One region of the Iodobacter arcticus genome, then DNA from elsewhere that is predicted to be linked to it. Evidence: predicted binding sites of a transcription regulator. Region 1 holds the regulator's gene; the other holds the start of a gene.
The links. The regulator sigma-54, encoded in region 1, starts transcription at its own class of promoters, with help from an activator protein. The targets are predictions, from matches to a motif close to CTGGCACGCTTCATGCTT.
Positions count from the first base shown of each region.

Region 2: a site for sigma-54 is predicted at 2,003-2,020, ahead of flgJ (flagellar assembly peptidoglycan hydrolase FlgJ). Genes of this name have one in related genera too.

Region 1 covers NZ_JBHTBQ010000019.1:121,555-133,909, reverse strand. The annotation lists gene ACFQNF_RS11855 (Gx transporter family protein) at 112-636, opposite strand; gene ACFQNF_RS11850 (NusG domain II-containing protein) at 611-970, opposite strand; gene rapZ (RNase adapter RapZ) at 1,008-1,856, opposite strand; gene hprK (HPr(Ser) kinase/phosphatase) at 1,940-2,884, opposite strand; gene ptsN (PTS IIA-like nitrogen regulatory protein PtsN) at 2,865-3,338, opposite strand; gene hpf (ribosome hibernation-promoting factor, HPF/YfiA family) at 3,444-3,770, opposite strand; gene ACFQNF_RS11825 (RNA polymerase factor sigma-54) at 3,795-5,168, opposite strand; gene lptB (LPS export ABC transporter ATP-binding protein) at 5,169-5,894, opposite strand; gene lptA (lipopolysaccharide transport periplasmic protein LptA) at 5,891-6,394, opposite strand; gene lptC (LPS export ABC transporter periplasmic protein LptC) at 6,372-6,944, opposite strand; gene ACFQNF_RS11805 (KdsC family phosphatase) at 6,950-7,465, opposite strand; gene ACFQNF_RS11800 (KpsF/GutQ family sugar-phosphate isomerase) at 7,572-8,543, opposite strand; gene ACFQNF_RS11795 (hypothetical protein) at 8,540-8,782, opposite strand; gene ACFQNF_RS11790 (monovalent cation:proton antiporter family protein) at 8,775-10,745, shown strand; gene ACFQNF_RS11785 (peptidoglycan DD-metalloendopeptidase family protein) at 10,917-12,101, shown strand; gene ACFQNF_RS11780 (Do family serine endopeptidase) at 12,155-12,355, opposite strand, start outside.
Region 2 covers NZ_JBHTBQ010000033.1:8,988-15,305, forward strand. The annotation lists gene flgG (flagellar basal-body rod protein FlgG) at 1-69, shown strand, start outside; gene ACFQNF_RS14180 (flagellar basal body L-ring protein FlgH) at 86-769, shown strand; gene ACFQNF_RS14185 (flagellar basal body P-ring protein FlgI) at 818-1,909, shown strand; gene flgJ (flagellar assembly peptidoglycan hydrolase FlgJ) at 2,058-2,915, shown strand; gene flgK (flagellar hook-associated protein FlgK) at 3,010-5,247, shown strand; gene flgL (flagellar hook-associated protein FlgL) at 5,293-6,318, shown strand, end outside.

The DNA.
Region 1 (12,355 bases):
CAATTGATATTTATAACGCTATGTTGTGTATTTTTTGTAGGGCGGGTGAAACCCGCGAGCGATGCTGAAAAATACGCGGGTTTCACCCGCCCTACGCACTTTTTGAACGTTTCACTCACGAGCCAGCAGCTTTGCTGCAATCACCCCATTTACCACACCAAATACCAAGGCTGCAGCAGCAAACAGGGGCACTAAATGGATGATGCCATTATGCGGAATCAGCCAGAGCCGCGCTAATAATAGCTGCCCTGCCATATGGGCAAAGGCGGCAACCAGCGAGTGCGATACGGGGCCGAACCAGCGCCTAGGCAAGTGATTCGCAGCGGCCAAGGCTAAGAGGCTGCTTAGCCCGCCCATCAAACTCATAGCAAAACCGGGGGATAAAAAACCGCCCAGCACAATACCACTGCCGATGATTCTGAGCATGGAAATCCACGCAGCATCGCGCCAGCCAAAGCGCCAGAGCGCAATCAGGGTAATGATATTAGCCAGCCCCGGCTTAATACCGGGAATAGGCGAAGGAATACCCGCCTCCAGCACCGATAAGGCAATCGCCAGCGCGGCATAGCGGGCAATGCGCACATCGTCCAAACTGGGTTTGATACGGATTTCAGTAACTGAGGCTGTCGAATTCATGAGGACGCGAGCCTAAAAGCTCGATGCTGATTCGGTTAGGCAGGCAAATCGCCATTTGGCCAGCCTGATCCAGCCAGCCCATGCGCACACAATATTGGCGCGGGCTGGGGTCACGGCTAATACGTACCCGGCCCGATTTTACTTCTACAGAGGTAAACCCAAGGGGGCCAGCCACTTGCACCGTGCGCTCTGCGTTTAAATCCAGCACGGCAAAGACTTTGCCCGCCTGATAAATACGCACCCGCGTGGCACTCTCCTGCTGCCAGCTCCAAAAACCCAAATACACCACAAAAACCAGCGCCAGTAAGGCAAACGGCCAGTCACCTGGCCGCATTACCCTAAGCATCTCCCGATTTCGAGAGGGGCGTATTTCAGGCATGCTGCTCACGGTGCCTAAGCAATACCTGCCGATGCTCGGCAAAGTATGCCGCTAATTGCTCCGCTAAATAAACCGAGCGATGCTGGCCGCCGGTGCAGCCAATCGCTACCGTGATATAGCTGCGATTATCGGCTTCAAACTCTGGCAACCAAGCTTCCATAAATGTTTTGATATGGCTTTGAAAGCGCCCCACCACCGCTTGCCGCTCTAAGAAATCAATCACGGGCTGATCTTTACCCGTTAAAGGGCGTAAAGATTTATCGTAATAGGGGTTGGGCAGGCAGCGGGCATCAAACACAAAATCGGCATCCATTGGCAAACCATGCTTAAAGCCAAAAGATTCAAAAATCACCGTGAGTCTGGAGCGGTCCAGCGCCACAAACTGCCGAATCCAGCTGCGCAGCTGATTAGCCGATAAATCACTGGTATCAATACGATGGGCAACTGCGGAGAAATCAGCCAGCATTTCACGCTCTAAGCTAATAGCCTCGGTCACCGTTAATGTGCCACTAGAGAGCGGATGGCTGCGCCTTGTTTCAGAAAAGCGCTTCACCAGAGTGTCGTTATTCGCTTCCAGAAACAGCATTTGCACATCAAGCCCCAGCTCAAACAGGGCTTCAAGATGATTGGGGAAGCTGGCAAAATTGTGGGCGCTGCGCACATCAACCGAAATGGCAATTTTGGGATAGCCATCTTCATCCAGTAATGCCGCGGTTTGTGGCAGCAAAGGCGCAGGCAAATTATCGATGCAAAAATAGCCAAGATCTTCTAAAGACTTAAGTGCAACGCTTTTACCCGCCCCTGATAAACCAGATAATAAAATAACCTGCTGCTGTTTCACTCCCCATCCCCATTATTTTGTATATTTTTGTGTAGCTTATATTTTGATACTTGCATAAACACCCTGCATATTGGGTGAGCGACTTATTCGCCCATTTCCATAAATTTTTGGTGTCTTTCAATAAATTCACGCGTGGAATCAATGCCGCGTAATTGCAAAATATAATTTCTAACCGCAGCCTCAACCAAAACCGCTAAATTTCGACCGGCCGCCACAGGAATCACCAGCTTGCGAATCGGCACGCCAAGAATATCTTGCGTGGCCGCCTGCATTTGCAATCGATCCATCGGAGCGACTTTCTCGCCACCCGCCTTGGCCAGATGCATAATCAGCTTGAGTGTTTTACGCGGCCTGACGGCAGTTTCACCGAAAATAGTGCGGATATTCAATACGCCAATTCCGCGCACTTCGAGAAAATCACGCAACATCGGCGGGCATCGCCCTTCCAGCGTTTCCGGATTGGTGCGATAGACCTCAACCACATCGTCTGCCACAAGGCCGTGGCCGCGTGAGATTAGCTCCAACGCCAGCTCGCTCTTACCCATCGACGATTCGCCAGTCAGCAAAACGCCCACTTCCAGCACATCCAGAAACACCCCGTGCAGATGCGTAGAAACCGCCAATGCCTTCGAGAGGTAATAGCGTAGTACATCCATCAAATAGGGGGATTGCTCGGGGGAGGTGAGCAGCGGTACATGAAAACGCTCAGAGGCTTCGCGCAGGCAGTCGCCCACAATCTGACCATTGGCTACAATCACTGCCGCCATTTCATTAGAGAAAAGCCGCGCCAAGGATTCTCTTTGCGCCTCGGGGCTAAGCTGCAGCAGATAAACCGTTTCTGCCACCCCAAGCACCTGAATGCGGTTGGGGTGGATAAAATTCAGGTGGCCGACTAAAGAGAGTGTTGGCTTTTGCTCAGATGCATCATTAGATAGCAGATTATTCGCACCCGATTGCCCTGCTACCCACGTCAGTCGCAGCTTCTCGGCGTTATCGATAAAAAGCTGTCTAACTGAAATCTGTGGCATAAGGCTCCCAAGTACTGATTAGCTTCCAGATTTGGCCGGGTTCAGTGGCCGCCAGCAGACTCTCGCGCAATACTTTATCTGAGAAAAGCTGAGCCAGTTCGGACAAAATTTGCAGATGTAAATCGGTAGCGTGAGCAGGCACCAGCAACACAAATACCAAGGAAACCGGCTTGCCATCAGGCGCGTCATAAGGGATAGGCTCATTAAGGCGCACAAATGCACCTGTGGCTTCTTTCAAACCTTTAATCCGGCCATGAGGGATGGCAACCCCTTGCCCAAGCCCCGTGGAACCAAGCTTTTCCCGGGCAAACAGACTATCAAAAATAACACTACGGGCAATACCGTGGCTATTTTCAAACAAAATACCAACTTGTTCAAAAATACGTTTTTTGCTGCCGACTTCCATGTCAAGGAAGACATTTCCGCTAGGCAAAATTTGGGCGATCAAGCTCATTGTAGACAGACCAAAACAGGGACGACACCCATTGTAGCGCCGTCGTTTAAAAACAAAAACGGGAACCTGAGTATTCCGGTTCCCGCTAAGGTGAGAAAAGTCGCTTTATTCAGCGGTAGGCTGGTGCTGCTTAATGGATTCGTTACGGTGATCCATTGATTTTTCTTTGTGCTTCACAACTTGGCGGTCTAGCTTATCGGCCAGCAAGTCAATGGCTGCATACATATTTTCATCCGTCGCTTCGACGTGGATATCGCGGCCGCGAACGTGAACGGTTGCTTCAACCTGATGTTGCAGTTTCTCCACGGATAGGATGACATTAACGTCAATTACATTGTCAAAGTGTCGAATGACTCGTTCCATCTTACTGTTTACGTACTCACGGATAGATGGGGTCACTTCAAGATGATGGCCACTGATATTCAAATTCATAGGGTTACTCCTTCCGTTGGGGCCTTACAAACTTTTGCGCTGACTTACTGGGTAAATCTGCAACGCTTCACGGTATTTGGCAACGGTGCGCCGGGCTACCACAATACCTTGAGCGGATAATGCTTCTGCCAATACGCTATCACTTAAAGGTTTTTTCTTATCTTCTTGCTGCACCATCTGCTTGATCAATGCTTTGATCGCTGTAGCAGAACACTCCCCTCCGGCATCCGTATCAACATGGCTACCGAAGAAAAACTTAAATTCATATAGGCCACGCGGCGTAAGCATATATTTTTGCGTGGTTACCCTAGAAATAGTCGACTCATGTAAATCTAGTTCTTCGGCGATATCTCTGAGCACCAGCGGGCGCATCGCCACTTCACCGTGTTCAAAAAATGCGCGCTGCCGTTCTACAATCGCGGTGGCTACTCGCAAAATGGTATCAAATCGCTGCTGCACACTTTTTACTAACCAACGTGCTTCTTGTAACTCACGGGCTAAATGGCCGCCATCGCCTTTTTGTAAGATATCTGCATAAAGACGATTCACGCGCAATTTAGGCATCGAAGCATCGTGTAATCTCACCCGCCAAACACCGCGTACTTTTTGCACAACGACATCGGGGCTTACATATCGGGGCGATGCTACAGACCATTGTGCACTCGGCCTAGGGTTTAAACTTACAATTAATTCCTGCGCTGCTTTTAACTCAGCATCCTCGCATTTAAAAGCCCGTTTAAGCCTAGTGTAGTCCCGCCCAGCTAATAAATCGAGTGAATTTTCGGCAATCTGCAAGGCTAAATCACGGGCAGCGCTCGCTGGCTTCTGGCGCAATTGTAAGCATAAACAATCAGCGGTATCTCTTGCTCCAATTCCCAAAGGCTCTAAGTGCTGTAAGCGAATTAAAGCAATTCTTAAGTCATCAGGTTCGAGTTCATAATCTTGGATTAGTTCCTCTGGCAGCTGAGAAAAGACATCTTCTAAGGACTGAGAAAGAAACCCATCCTCATCCAATGCCTCAATCAGCATCAATAACAAGGACTTATCCCGATGCGACAAAGGCAGCAAACCTGCTTGTTGCAGCAAGTATTCGCGTAAATCTAAATCGCGGGCGATATTGCTGGCCGGATCAAAATCATCATCATCATCCGAGCTGCCGTGGCTTGTGCCTTCCCAGCGTAAACCGTCGTCTTCACCCATTTCCCACTGCGGCTCTGCTTGCTCTGCCTCACCAGCGGCGGCTTCTTCGCCACGCTCCAATAGCGGGTTTTCGCTCAGATACTGTTCAAGCTCTTGTTGAAACTCAAGGGTGGAAAGCTGCAGCAGCTTGATAGCCTGCTGCAACTGAGGAGTAAGATTAAGTTGCTGGGATAACCGCAGCTGCAGGGTTTGTTTCATTTACATGCGGAAATGTTCACCGAGATAGACCCGACGCACACTTTCGTTTTCTACAATATCTTTCGGAGCGCCAGACGCCATCACTGCACCTTCGGAGATGATGTAGGCACGATCGCAAATACCAAGGGTTTCACGCACATTATGATCAGTGATCAAGACACCGATTCCACGTTGCTTTAAAAAACCAATAATACGTTGAATATCCATCACAGCAATCGGGTCTACCCCTGCAAATGGCTCATCCAGCAAGATAAAACGCGGGCTGGCGGCCAAGGCACGGGCAATTTCTACCCGGCGGCGCTCGCCCCCCGATAAGCCCATTGCACCTGCATCACGCAAATGATCAATGTGCAAATCGTGCAGCAGCTCATCAAGCCGGGCGTTTATTTCATCGCGATTTTTACAATGCAATTCAAGCACTGCAGTGATATTTTGTGCCACTGTCATTTTACGAAAGATAGACGCTTCTTGTGGCAAGTAGCCTAAACCTCGCCGCGCCCGCTGATGAATGGGTAAATGACCGATATCCTCGCCATCCAGCGTAATACGCCCGCCATTCATACCGACTAAACCCACAATCATATAAAAGCTGGTGGTTTTACCCGCGCCATTTGGGCCAAGTAAACCCACCACTTCACCACTCGAAATTTCCATGGTGACATCACGCACCACGGTTCTTTTTCCGTAACGTTTTTCTAGCTGCTCCGCTCGTAAAGAACTACTCATGGTGCAGGTGCCTTTTTCGGTGTAATCACGATATTGACGCGCCCGCCGCTCTCTGGTTTGCTTTGCGCTTGATAAGCTTCATTGTTTAAATCGTAAGTAATCAAATCGCTATGAATTTGATCTTCCCCACGTTTCACCCATGCCTTATCAATCAACTTAAGAATGCCAGTGCGCCCGTCATAATCAAAGCGCTGCGCTTCGGCATCCACCCAATCATTGCCGCCATCCATTTTCTGCCGAAAGCGAACCGGCCCGCCATTGCCAGCAACATACTGATTGCCCGCCTCATCCTGACGTACCGTCAGCTTATCAGCCCGAATGCTGAGTGTGCCTTGGGTCAGCACCACATCTTTGGTACAGACGCTGGCCTGCGTTTTTTGATTCATCACACAATTTGCAGCAACAATATTGATCTGTTTTTCCCGGTCTGCTTTTTCTGCATATGCAGAGCTTGCCAACAGCATGAGTAAAACAACTTTAACGGGTGCGAATCGGCTCATAGCTCATCCTGACTTTAGATTTAAGTTCTAGCGTTTCAGCCTTGGAATCAGCAATAAAACCGACTGATTCAATAACATACGTGCCCATCACTGCGATTGCCGGCGCTTCTGAGCTGGCAAGTCCTTCCTGCGGTAAAACGCGCATATCACGCCCATTAATCGTTAACTCTGCTTGCGTAGCACTGGCCGATCTAACCATTTTAACCACGCCGGGAAACCAGACTTCACTCCCCTGTTTGATTGATTTAGCACGCTCGCCAGTGACTTCTAAGCGGGGCTGATCGGGGGCGGTATAGCGTAAATGTGGGTTTTCCAACCAGGTGATATCGCCAGCAGGCAAATGAGAAACATGGGTGGCGGTGAGTAAAGATAAGGGGCGTCCATCTTCACCAAAGCGCACCGCAGTGGCTTTATCTACTAACATATCGGGCTGATTTGCATTAATTGCAACCGCAGAGCCAGGTAAACTTGCCGCCCTATCGAGCAGCCAAGTCAGGCTACCCAACAAAACAACAAGGGCCAACGGTAGCAGGCGAGTAGTCCCCGGCACTGCCATCAGGCGAGGTAAGGCGCCATAGCGGCATCAAACGTGCCTTGTGCTTGCATCAGGTATTCGCATACTTCACGCACAGCCCCCCGCCCACCCGAGCTGCCCGTAATATAGTGAGCATGTTTACGCACTAACTCCGGGGAATCAGGCACCGCTACCGCAAAAGCGACTCTGCGCATCACCGGAAGATCAATCACATCGTCGCCCATAAAACCACAGGCATCTTGGCCGACTCCAGCGGCTAGCAGTAAATCTTCATAGCTTGCCCGCTTATCGTGAGCGCCCTGATAAAGAAAATCCACCCCCAAATCTTTGGCACGTTTCTCAACCAGCAAAGAAGTACGACCGGTAATAATGGCTAATTTCACACCGCTGGCGCGTAACATTTTTAGCCCGTGACCATCCAGCGAGTTAAACGCTTTTAGCTCTTCACCCGCATCGCTGTAATACAAGCTGCCATCGGTCATCACACCATCAACGTCAAAAATCATTAAGCGCACCGCTTTTGCCATATCAGTCATTACTATTTTCCTATTTGTCATTTAGCTGCTTTTGGCACTTTTTAAAACGGGAATAACAGGCGGCTGCAATCCCACACAAGCCTGCTCCGCACTATCTATGTGCATTTTAAACCACTCGTGCCCGCAGCAGGTCGTGCATATTGATCGCCCCAACCAGCACACCCGCATCCAGCACCAATAAACCATTCACACGGCGTGCATCCATTTGCTGGACGGCCTCGGCGGCTAATTTATCCGCCTCAATCGTGGCAGGGGCTAAGGTCATTACGCTGGAAACCGAAGTATCACGTACATCGACGCCCTGATCCAGTGCGCGGCGCAAATCGCCATCGGTAAAGATGCCCATCAATTTACCTGCAGCATCCACCACCGCTGTCATGCCCATGCCTTTCTTGCTGATTTCCAGCAGCGCATCGCGCAATAAAACATCGTGCTGCACTACAGGCAAAGCATCACCGGTATGCATTAAATCGCGCACGAGCACCAATAAGCGCCGGCCTAAGCTGCCGCCCGGATGCGATAAGGCAAAGTCTTCAGCCTGAAAGCCGCGCGCTTCCAGCAGGGCCACAGCCAGTGCATCGCCCAAAGCAAGTGCCGCCGTAGTACTTGCGGTAGGCGCCAGATTCAGCGGGCAGGCTTCTTGCGCCACACCCGAATCAAGATGCACGGTCGATTGTTTACTTAAAGTAGATTCAGCATTGCCCGTCATGGCAATCAAAGGAAGACCTAAACGTTTTAGGCTTGGCAGCAAGGCAATCACTTCATCGCTTTCACCCGAATTAGACAAGGCCAGCACCACATCACTGCGGGTGATCATTCCTAAATCACCATGTGCGGCTTCGGAAGGGTGAACAAAAAAAGCAGGAGTACCAGTGCTGGCCATCGTGGCTGCTATTTTTTTAGCAATATGCCCCGACTTGCCAATCCCGATCACGATCACCCGCCCCTGGCAGGAAAGAATCAGCTCGCACGCTTTAACAAACTGATCATTCATTCGCTCGGCCAGCGCGAAAACAGCATCAGCCTCAACCCGTAGCACGCGACGAGCGCACTCGAGGATAAATTCAGCATTTTTCATATGCGCGAAAGTATAAGAGAAGCAGGCCCTGTCCCGCCACCTGCGTCTGCTGTCAATATGCCAATCAGGATCAATGATCTTGCAAATACAGCCTTCAACGGCTTGTTGCCAGCAGCCTGCCAGACTAAAAACGGATCGGCTGCAAGGGTAAAAGATAGTACCTGAAATGAAAAAAACGCTAGGATGTAACCCTCCACTTTGTCATTCGCAAGAGAAAAACGAATCCAGCCTATGTCCATTCAACTCTCTACGCTCTTGCTCTTGCTTGCCGCAGCCGTTTTAACAGTGGTGCTTTGCCGTCGCCTAAAGCTGCCAGCCATGCTTGGCTACCTAGTTGTTGGCTTATTAATTGGCCCCCATGCACTTGGTTTTATTGCCAGCAGCGATGAGGCCACTCATTTGGCCGAATTTGGTATCGTTTTTTTGATGTTTACATTGGGGCTGGAATTTAATCTTGCCCGGCTCAATGCCATGCGCCGCATCGTATTTGGCTTGGGTGCAATGCAAGTCATCAGCATGCTGGCTGTTGTCATGGTGATTTGCCTGCTGGCCGGCTTAGACTGGAAAGTAGGCTTGGCACTGGGTGGCGCGCTCTCGATGTCATCCACCGCGATGGCGTCTAAATTACTGGCTGATCGCAATGAGCTGCATTCTGCACAGGGGCAAAACGCCATCGGCATTTTGCTATTTCAAGACTTAGCCGTTGTCCCTTTCCTCATTATGATTCCCGTGCTCAGCTTTCCGGGCAATGAATTGCTGATGGCACTGGGTTTTGCCGCGCTAAAGATTATTGTGGTGTTGCTGGTTTTGCTCTACTTCGGGCAAAAGCTGATGCGGCCTTGGTTCAATATCGTAGCCAGACAGCACTCCAGTGAGCTTTTTATGCTCAACTTGCTGCTGGTTACTTTAGGAATCGCATGGATCACCGAGCTTGCAGGCTTATCGCTGGCTCTGGGCGCTTTTCTGGCAGGTATGCTGATTGCCGAAACAGACTTTCGCTACCAGGTTGAAGACGATGTGCGCCCGTTCCGGGATCTGCTGCTTGGGCTATTTTTTGTAACCGTTGGCATGAATCTGAATTACTCCGTGTTACTCACCCAATGGTGGCGAGTATTGCTGGTGCTGGCACTGCTCGGCCCCGGCAAAATTTTAATGATTGCCGGGCTCTCCAGACTATTTGGCAGCACACCCGGTGCAGCCTGGCGCACCGGCTTTACCATAGGGCAAGGGGGCGAATTCGCTTTTGTCATGCTGGCGCTCGCCTCTAAGAGCGCGCTCTTACCCGAAAACATTCTACAAACCACCATCGCTGGCATTGTTTTATCAATGCTAATCACCCCATTTTTAATTCAGCATTCCGATAAATTAGTATTGCGCCTTGCCCGCTCAGAATGGATGAATCTGGCCGCTAATTTGCATCAGGTGGCCGTACGCAGTATGCAAAGCCAAGGCCACGTAATCCTCTGTGGCTATGGCCGCAGTGGCCAATCTCTGGCCCGGATATTAAGCCAAGAAGGAATAGGTTTTTTTGCGCTGGATTTAGACCCAGATATGGTGCGCGAAGCCGCGGCCGCTGGCGATTCCGTCGTTTATGGCAACGCAGCCAAGCGAGAAGTACTGATCGCCGCAGGCTTAATGCGGGCTAGCGCCATTGTGGTGACTTACGCCGAAACCCATTCCGCCATGCAGATTTTAGAAATCGTACACGCCATCCGCCCGGAGCTGCCGGTGATTATTCGCACTCAGGACGATAGCGATATCGATCAGCTCAAAAACGCAGGCGCCACCGAAGTAGTGGCAGAAATCATGGAAGGCAGCCTGATGCTGGCTTCCCATACGCTGATGCTGCTAGGCGTGCCATTAAATAAAGTCGTCCACCGCGTGCGTGAAGTTCGCGAAGCCCGCTACCAGCTGCTACGCGGCTTTTATCGCGGCGTAAGCGAAGACGCCGATGATAGCGACCGGCCCCAGCCACGTTTACACACCATCTACTTAGCCAACGATGCCGCTGCCGTTGGTAAGCACCTTGGCGAGCTCAAGCTAGAAAACCTTCATATCGAAGTACGCAGCGTACGCCGCCGCAATATGCGCCCCACCCAGCCAGATGCCAGCTTTGAATTACAAGCAGGCGATATTCTGGTGATTTTAGGAGAAAGCGATAATCTGGCGGCGGCAGAGATGCTTATTTTGCAGGGCAATTAAAACATTTTGCGCTTTAAAACGCAGTATTAAAGCTGTAAAAACATTGACTTACAACGCACACAAGCTGACCATATGCTGTCGTGGTTCTGTTTCACAAAGATAGAATTGCGAAGCCTGATAGCGGACTAACACACCGTTTAAGCCGCTTGCATCCTTATCAAGGAGGTCTGTATGCGTAGTCATTGCCTTACCCAACTTGCCTTACTATCCGCCACGCTCTTTAGTCTGCCCTCTGCGGCAGAAATCAGCCCCGAGCTGCAGAAAACCGCCAGCCAAGCCATGCTCTTACAGCTGCAACCCACCGTGCAGCAAGGCGTGCTGATCGAAATCCAAAAAATACATCCTGATAAACACTGGGTTTTGGGCAGCGCCACCCTCATCCTGCCCTCGCACCTTGACGATGTGCCCGAAACACGGTTCTTTATGGCGCAATACATTGCAAACCAATGGCGGGTAGCCATCGAGGGCAGCGAGCAATACGGGCAATTGCTGGAACAAGCACCTGATGCGCTCTTTGCCCCCAATGAAAGAAAGCTGCTCCTGCAATCCCAGAGCGTGAATCAGCGCCAGAAACGCAGTGCTCCGCTGGCAGAAGTGCAGACCGGGCTTGGCCTGCCTTGGGCAGAAGGCACTGCATGGCGACTAACCGGCGGGCCGCATGGCGATGATCAGACCAGCCGTCCTTTTAATTCACTGGATTTTGCAGGCGGCAATGGCAGAGTGCTGGCCCCGCGTGACGGGCTGATTTATCAAAGCTGCTTACGTAATGGCAGCGGGCTGATTACCCTTGTCCACGATAATGGCTTTAGCAGCAGCTATTACCATATGGAAAACCTAACCAATCTAAGCAATGGTGCTGCGGTCAGCAAAGGCACTTATCTGGGGAAAATCGGCATGGGCCTGCCTTGCGGCGGCTCCACCACAGGGCCACACGTCCACTTCGCCCTTAAGCAAGGCAGTAATAAAACACCGGTCGATGGCAAAATCATCGGGGGTTGGTCGTTCCGCGAAGGCAATGCGCCTTATCAAGGCTATGCCTCACGTAATGGTCAGCGGGTTAATGTGGGTGGCGAATTAATCAACTTTGGCGGTGGTAGCTCCTTGCCTTCCGGCAAAATAACGCCGGGCAATAATGAGAGCACAGTTAATCTGCGCCAATCTCCGTCACTCAGCTCAGCCATTGTTGGCTCCTTGCAAAGAGGCGAAATCGCCACCATTGCCTGCACCGCTCAAGGCGATTGGGTAGATGGCGTATGGGGGCGCACCCAGCTTTGGAATCGCTTAAGCGCAGGCAGCTGGATTAGCGATGGCTTTATTGATACGGGCAGCAACCAAGCCGTAGCACCGCCTTGCTAAAGCACAAAAAAATCCACGCAGATGCGTGGATTTTTTTGGCAGGTGCGCCGTAACTATCGCCGGTTAAATTTAGGCCGTTTGCCTAATTTAACCGGTAACAGCACCGGTTTTCCCTTGCGAAACACCTGCATTTCTACTTCTTCATCGGGCTTAAAGGCTGCAATCAGATTAAGCATCGCCGATGCATTCTGCACCTCTGCACCGCCAATTTTAAGCAATACATCCCCCGGTTTCAGGCCAGCCCTATCCGCAGG
Region 2 (6,318 bases), on a different contig from region 1:
TCTTTTGAGATTAACTCGAAGGCGATTAAAACATCTGATGAAATGCTGCAAAAACTGACGCAGCTTTAGTTTTAAAAGGATTGAAATGATTGCTCGTCTTGCCGTTGCGGCAATGATTGCCGTGTTGCTTGCCGCTTGTACCACGCCACCCTCAGTGATTACTCAGCCGACCACGGCAAGGCCTGCCCAGCCGGTCGTGGCTAGTATCAATAATGGCTCTATTTTTCAGCCCAATAGCTCGCGCTTATTGTTTGAAGAAAGAGTGGCCCGCAATATCGGTGATTTGCTCAATATCACCATCGAAGAAAACCTCGCTGCCGTCAATACCTCCAATAGCAGCAGCAATAAAGCCGGATCGCTTGATTACAGCACCAAGGGCAATATTCCCCTGTTGCCTTTTGATATTGAAAAATATTTTGCGCGCGAGGGCGAGGCTGCGGTTAAGTTAGCAGGAACGAATAAATTTGAAGGCAAGGGCGCGACCAATAGCACCAATACGTTTAAAGGCACGATTTCAGTGACGGTGGTTGATTTGCTGGCAAATGGCAATTTGATTGTGGGTGGTGAGAAACAAGTTGCAGTGAATAATCAAATTAATACGCTACGCTTTACAGGTGTGATTAACCCGCTCGACATAAAGGCTGGCAATACCATTTCATCCAATAAAGTAGCCGATGCGCGTATCGAGCAATTGGGCGTTGGCTCTATGGCCGATGCCAATACCATAGGCTGGCTGCAGCGGTTTTTCTTAAATGTGATGCCGTTTTAAAATTTGTGCTTTGGTGTTTTTAAAATGTTGTCTGAATAGGTTGTGTGTATGTCTCGCTTTGCCCTGATCTGCTGTTTTTTATTTGCGCTGGTGCCTGCTCATGCTGAAAAGCTCAAAGAGCTGGCATCGGTTGCTGGCGTGCGTAATAACCAGTTGGTGGGCTATGGCCTCGTGGTAGGTCTGGATGGTAGTGGCGATCAAACCACGCAAACGCCGTTTACCGTGCAGTCGGTAGTGAATATGCTGACCAATCTAGGGATTCAAGTACCGAGCGGTGGCAATTTACAGTTAAAAAATGTGGCAGCGGTAACCGTCACCTCCACTTTGCCTGCGTTTGCAAGGCCGGGTCAGCCCTTGGACGTGACGATCTCCTCGATTGGTAATGCCAAGTCTTTGCGCGGCGGAGCGCTCCTGATGGCGCCGCTGAAAGGGGCCGACGGGCAAATTTACGCTATGGCTCAGGGGAATATTATTGTGGCTGGGGCGGGGGCATCGGCGGGTGGATCAAGCACTCAGGTTAACCAGCTGGCAACAGGCCGTATTCCATCGGGGGCGACGGTTGAAAAATCAGTGCCTACTTTATTAGGCAATGGCGAGTTTATTCAGCTGGAGCTATTGACGACCGATTTTACGACCGCCAATCGCGTGGTGAATGCGGTGAATGCGCAGTATCCAAGCACGGCTGTGGCTTTGGATGGGCGAGTGATTCAAGTACGTGCACCGCAAGATAATAATTTACGCGTGGCGTTTTTATCACGCTTAGAAAACATTGATGTCACCCCCGCAGAATCCAGCCCTAAGGTGATTATCAATGCGCGCACGGGCTCGATTGTGATGAATCAGGCGGTTAAGTTGGATAGCTGCGCCATTGCGCATGGCAATTTAACCGTGACGATTACGGCAGAAAATACCGTGGTGCAGCCTAATCCTTTGGCTGGCGGTAAAACCACTAAAGTGCAAAATGCCGATATTCAGATTCAGTCTGATAAAGGGCCTATCGTGCGTCTGCCAAAATCCAGCACCTTGCGCGATGTGGTACGGGCGCTGAACGCGGTAGGAGCAACGCCGCAGGATTTATTGGCGATTTTGCAAGCCATGAAAGCGGCAGGCGCTTTGAAGGCTGAGCTAGAAGTGATTTGATAGCTGATGAGTATTTCTTAATCATTGCTTGATCAGGGGATACTTTGAATTACGCTTTCCCGACTCCCGACTCCCGACTCCCGACTCCCGACTCCGGCATAGTTATTGCTTCATACCTGCTTAATACTTTTATTAAGCGCGGCCCCGTATGATCTCCTCTGCTACTCCATCCAGTAATGAGCTTGCCATTGATGTGCGCGGTGTAGACAGTCTGCGCCAGCTGGCTCGTCAAGATCCAAGCAAGGCCGCACTGGCGGTAGCGCGTGAGTTTGAAGCATTGCTGACTAATCAGATGCTTAAATCCATGCGGGAAGCCACACCTCAATACGATGAGATGGAATCAGATACGGCCAATATGTTCCGTGGCATGCACGATCAGCAGCTTTCTCAAATGTGGTCTAAGCAGGGCGGGGTGGGTTTTGCTGAGTCGATTGTGCGGCAAATTGAATTGCAGCGTGATCCTTCGCTCTATCAAAAATCTTCGCCTTCATTTCATAACAGTTTGCCTGCGGCAAAAGCCGCCGAGGTTTCGGCAAAAGGTGCCGTTTTAAGCGGTGATTCTTTTGCTTCTAAATTGGCGGCTAATGCAGAAGGTGCTGCGGCATCGCTGGGCGTGTCACCGCATGTGCTTGTGGCGCACGCCGCTTTAGAATCGGGCTGGGGTAAAAAGCCGATTAAAGATGCTGCGGGGAGCGATAGCCATAATTTATTTGGCATTAAAGCCACTAAAGACTGGAAAGGCAAAACCACAGATATTGTGACAACAGAGTTTGTGGGTGGGCAGGCACAAAAACGGATAGAGACTTTTCGTGTTTATGATTCTTATGCCGATGCTTTTCATGATTATGCCAGCCTGATTAAGCGCCGCTATAGCGATGCTGTAGGGCAAGGGGCGAATGCGCAGGGCTATGCCAAAGCCTTGCAATCGGGCGGCTATGCCACTGATCCACAATATGCCAATAAATTAACGCAAGTGGCTGAGCAATTACGCCGCCAGCTTGCGTAAGCAATTAAACCTGAGGCTGCAAAAACCACAGGTTTTGAGCTGCCTTTAAGTATTGGCAGTTTGTGCCGATAAATAGTAGCAAAGGAGTTGCATCATGGGCGCCAGTGTATTTGGTATTGGTTTAAGTGGCTTAAACGCAGCCAGCTTGGGTTTAAGTACGACAGGTCATAATATTGCGAATGCCAATACGCAGGGCTATTCACGTCAGAGCATTAAGCAAAGTGCGCCTTATCCGCAATATACGGGCAGTGGCTTCACCGGGCTTGGTGTGCGTGTGGATACAGTGCAGCGCTCATATGATGAGTTTTTAACCAAGCAAGTGCAGACTGCCGTATCGCAAGATAGCTATTACGGTACGTATCAGGCTGAAATCAAACAAGTGGATAATCTGGTGGCCGATCCGGCAGCGGGTGTATCGCCTGTTTTGCAATCGTTTTTTAGTGCGGTGCAGGGGATTGCCACCAACCCGGCTTCTTTGCCTGCCCGTCAGTCTTTAATGAGTAATGGACAGGGCTTGGTAAATCGTTTTCAGGTGTTTGATCAGCGTTTGCTGGAAATGCGGCAAGGGGTGAATGGCAGTTTGGTAAGTGCAGCAGATCATGTCACCGCGCTTTCTAAGCAAATTGCACAAATTAATGGCCAGATTGCGGTATCAAGTAGTGGCGGGCAGTTTCCTAATGATTTATTAGATCAGCGCGATCAGATGGTGCTGGATTTAAACAGCTTAGTGAAGGCAACGACCATTAAGCAAAGCGATGGCACACTGAATGTATTTATTGGTAATGGGCAAAACTTAGTGGTGGGGGGGACGGCATATTCAATTGCGGCCAAGCCGTCGGCTAGTGACCCGCAGCGGCTTACTATTGTGTATACCCAAGGCTCGCTTGATGCAGAAATCCCTGAAACAATGCTTACTGGGGGCAAGTTGGGTGGTTTGTTGGAGTATCGAAACAAAACACTGGATGCCGCCGATAATGCCATCGCACGGATGGCCTTGGTGCTGGGGCAAACCTTCAATGCCCAGATGCGTCAGGGGCAAGATTTATACGGCAATATGGGGACGAATTTCTTTGATTATCAGCAAAGTAATTTGTCATTAACCCATACCGTTGCAGGGGTAAGCACTGTATTTGCTACCGTGAGCTTACCAACGGGCGTAAAAAGCGTGGCGAGTGATTATTCGCTGACGTTTACCGGCGTAGCTGGAAGTGAATACAGCATCACCCGTTTGTCAGATAACGTAAGCCAAACAGTGAGCGCTGCAGTGATGGGGACCAACCCAACTGTTTTGGGCTTGAACTGGGGTGTGCCGGGCGTGATGGCTGCGGGTGAAACAGTGGGAATCAGCATGCCTCCTGCTGTGGGTAATGTGTTGTCTAATCGGAATAATACCGTGCCTGTGCCGCCTTTACTTGCCCCTTTATTGGGGGGGTATATTGAGGATGTAAGCAAAGTTCAGGCGAGTGATTACGAAGTGTTTTATGACGGTGCGGATTATCAGATTACCCGCCAGTCTGATGGCCAGCGAACCATGATTACTGGCGCGCAGTTCACGGATAATGCCAACTCCCTCAGTATTGATGGATTGCGTCTTCGTTTTTCACAGGGCGCACCAAGTAGCGGCGATCGCTTTATGGTTCAGCCTTTTGCTGGCTTTAGCCGTGGCATGGCGATCAAACCCACTGATCCACGTGTGTTGGCCGCTGGTGTGGCTATTATTTCGGATACCCAGCGCACTAATACAGGTACGGGTAAAATTGGGCAGGTTGCTGTGGATACGCCGTCTGCGCTCACAACGACCTCGGCAGCGAACCCTGCATTAAAAAATCTGGTAAATATTACATTTACTACACCCACTACTTACACCCTTACTGATACCGTTACAGGGTCGGTTTCTGCCCCGACAACTTATACAGCAGGACAAACAATTTCATTGAATGGCTGGAATGTAAAAATTGATGGGCAGCCAGCGCAAGGGGATAAATTTTCGATTAAACCGGGTACAGCTCAAGATGCTGACGGGCGAAATGCTTTGAAATTGGGCGAATTGCAAAGCCGTAAAATTATTGATGGAAATCGCTCTAATTATCAGGAAGCGTACGGGCAGATGGTGGCAGTGATTGGTGCAAAAACCAATGAAGTGAATATTATGTCTACGGCACAAACTGAGGTGCTGAAACAAGCCGAAATCTCTCGTGATTCTGTTTCGGCGGTGAATCTGGATGAAGAAGCGGCTAATTTATTGCGCTATCAACAGGCTTATCAGGCATCCAGTAAAGTGATTCAAATTGCTCAGCAAGCTTTTGATGCCATTGTGCGGATTGGTGGTTAAGGCGGCGTTATCGCGGCCTACCGGTATTTATAAGGAATAAATAGCATGCGTATCGCAACGACCACCATTTATAAGCAGGGTGCTGCGGAGTTGCAGCGGCATCAGAGCGTGCAAGCAAAGTTGCAAAATCAATTGTCAACCGGGCGGCGTGTGCTGACACCGGCTGATGATCCTATTTCATCGGCAAAAGCCTTGGACGTGATGCAAGCCAAAGAGCTGAATGATCAATATGCCGTGAATAGTAAAACGGCCGATTCAGCCATGCGCTTGTCTGAAGCCACCATGCAGCAAGTGACCGAGTTATTGCATGATATTTATTCTCTGGCGGTGAAAGCGGGCAATCCTTCGCAAACCGTTGCAGAAAAAAAGCTGCTTGATGCAGAGTTGCAGGGTCAGTACAAGCAAATGATAAGCCTTGCCAATGCAACCGATGGCACGGGCTCTTATCTTTACTCCGGTTTTAAGGGCACAACACAGCCTTTTACTGAAACATCATTTGGCAATGTGCAATATTTTGGGGACGACGGGCAGCGTCAGATGCAAATTTCTGGCTCCCGGCAGATTCCTGTGTCTGAATCGGGCTATCAGATTTTCCAGGCAGCCCGCACAGGTAATGGTAGTTTTGTGAGCTCGGCAAATGGCGTCGCGCCTGGCAATAGCGGTAGCGGCGTGATTAGCCCCGGCGAAGTGGTTGATTTAACCAAGTGGAATGACCCCACTCATTCGCAAAAATTTAAAGTTGAATTTCAATCCGTGAATGATCCGGCTAATCCGGGTAAGCCACTGATTAGTTATGATTTAATTGATAATCAGCCTTTTCTTGCGGATGGCGTAACGGCGAATACTAATTTTAATAAATCCATTGTGGATGGCTACGATTACACCGCTGTGCCTGTCAGACCGGCTATTCCCGGTACGCTGAATAATTACCCCCGTGCCTATTTGCCAGGCGGAGATATTGAATTTAAAAAAATTGCGAGTGATCCTATTGCAATGCCTGCATGGGATTACGGTATTAAGATGAATGTTACTGGTAAACCCAGTGTGGTGATTGGCGCGCTGGGTAGCAAT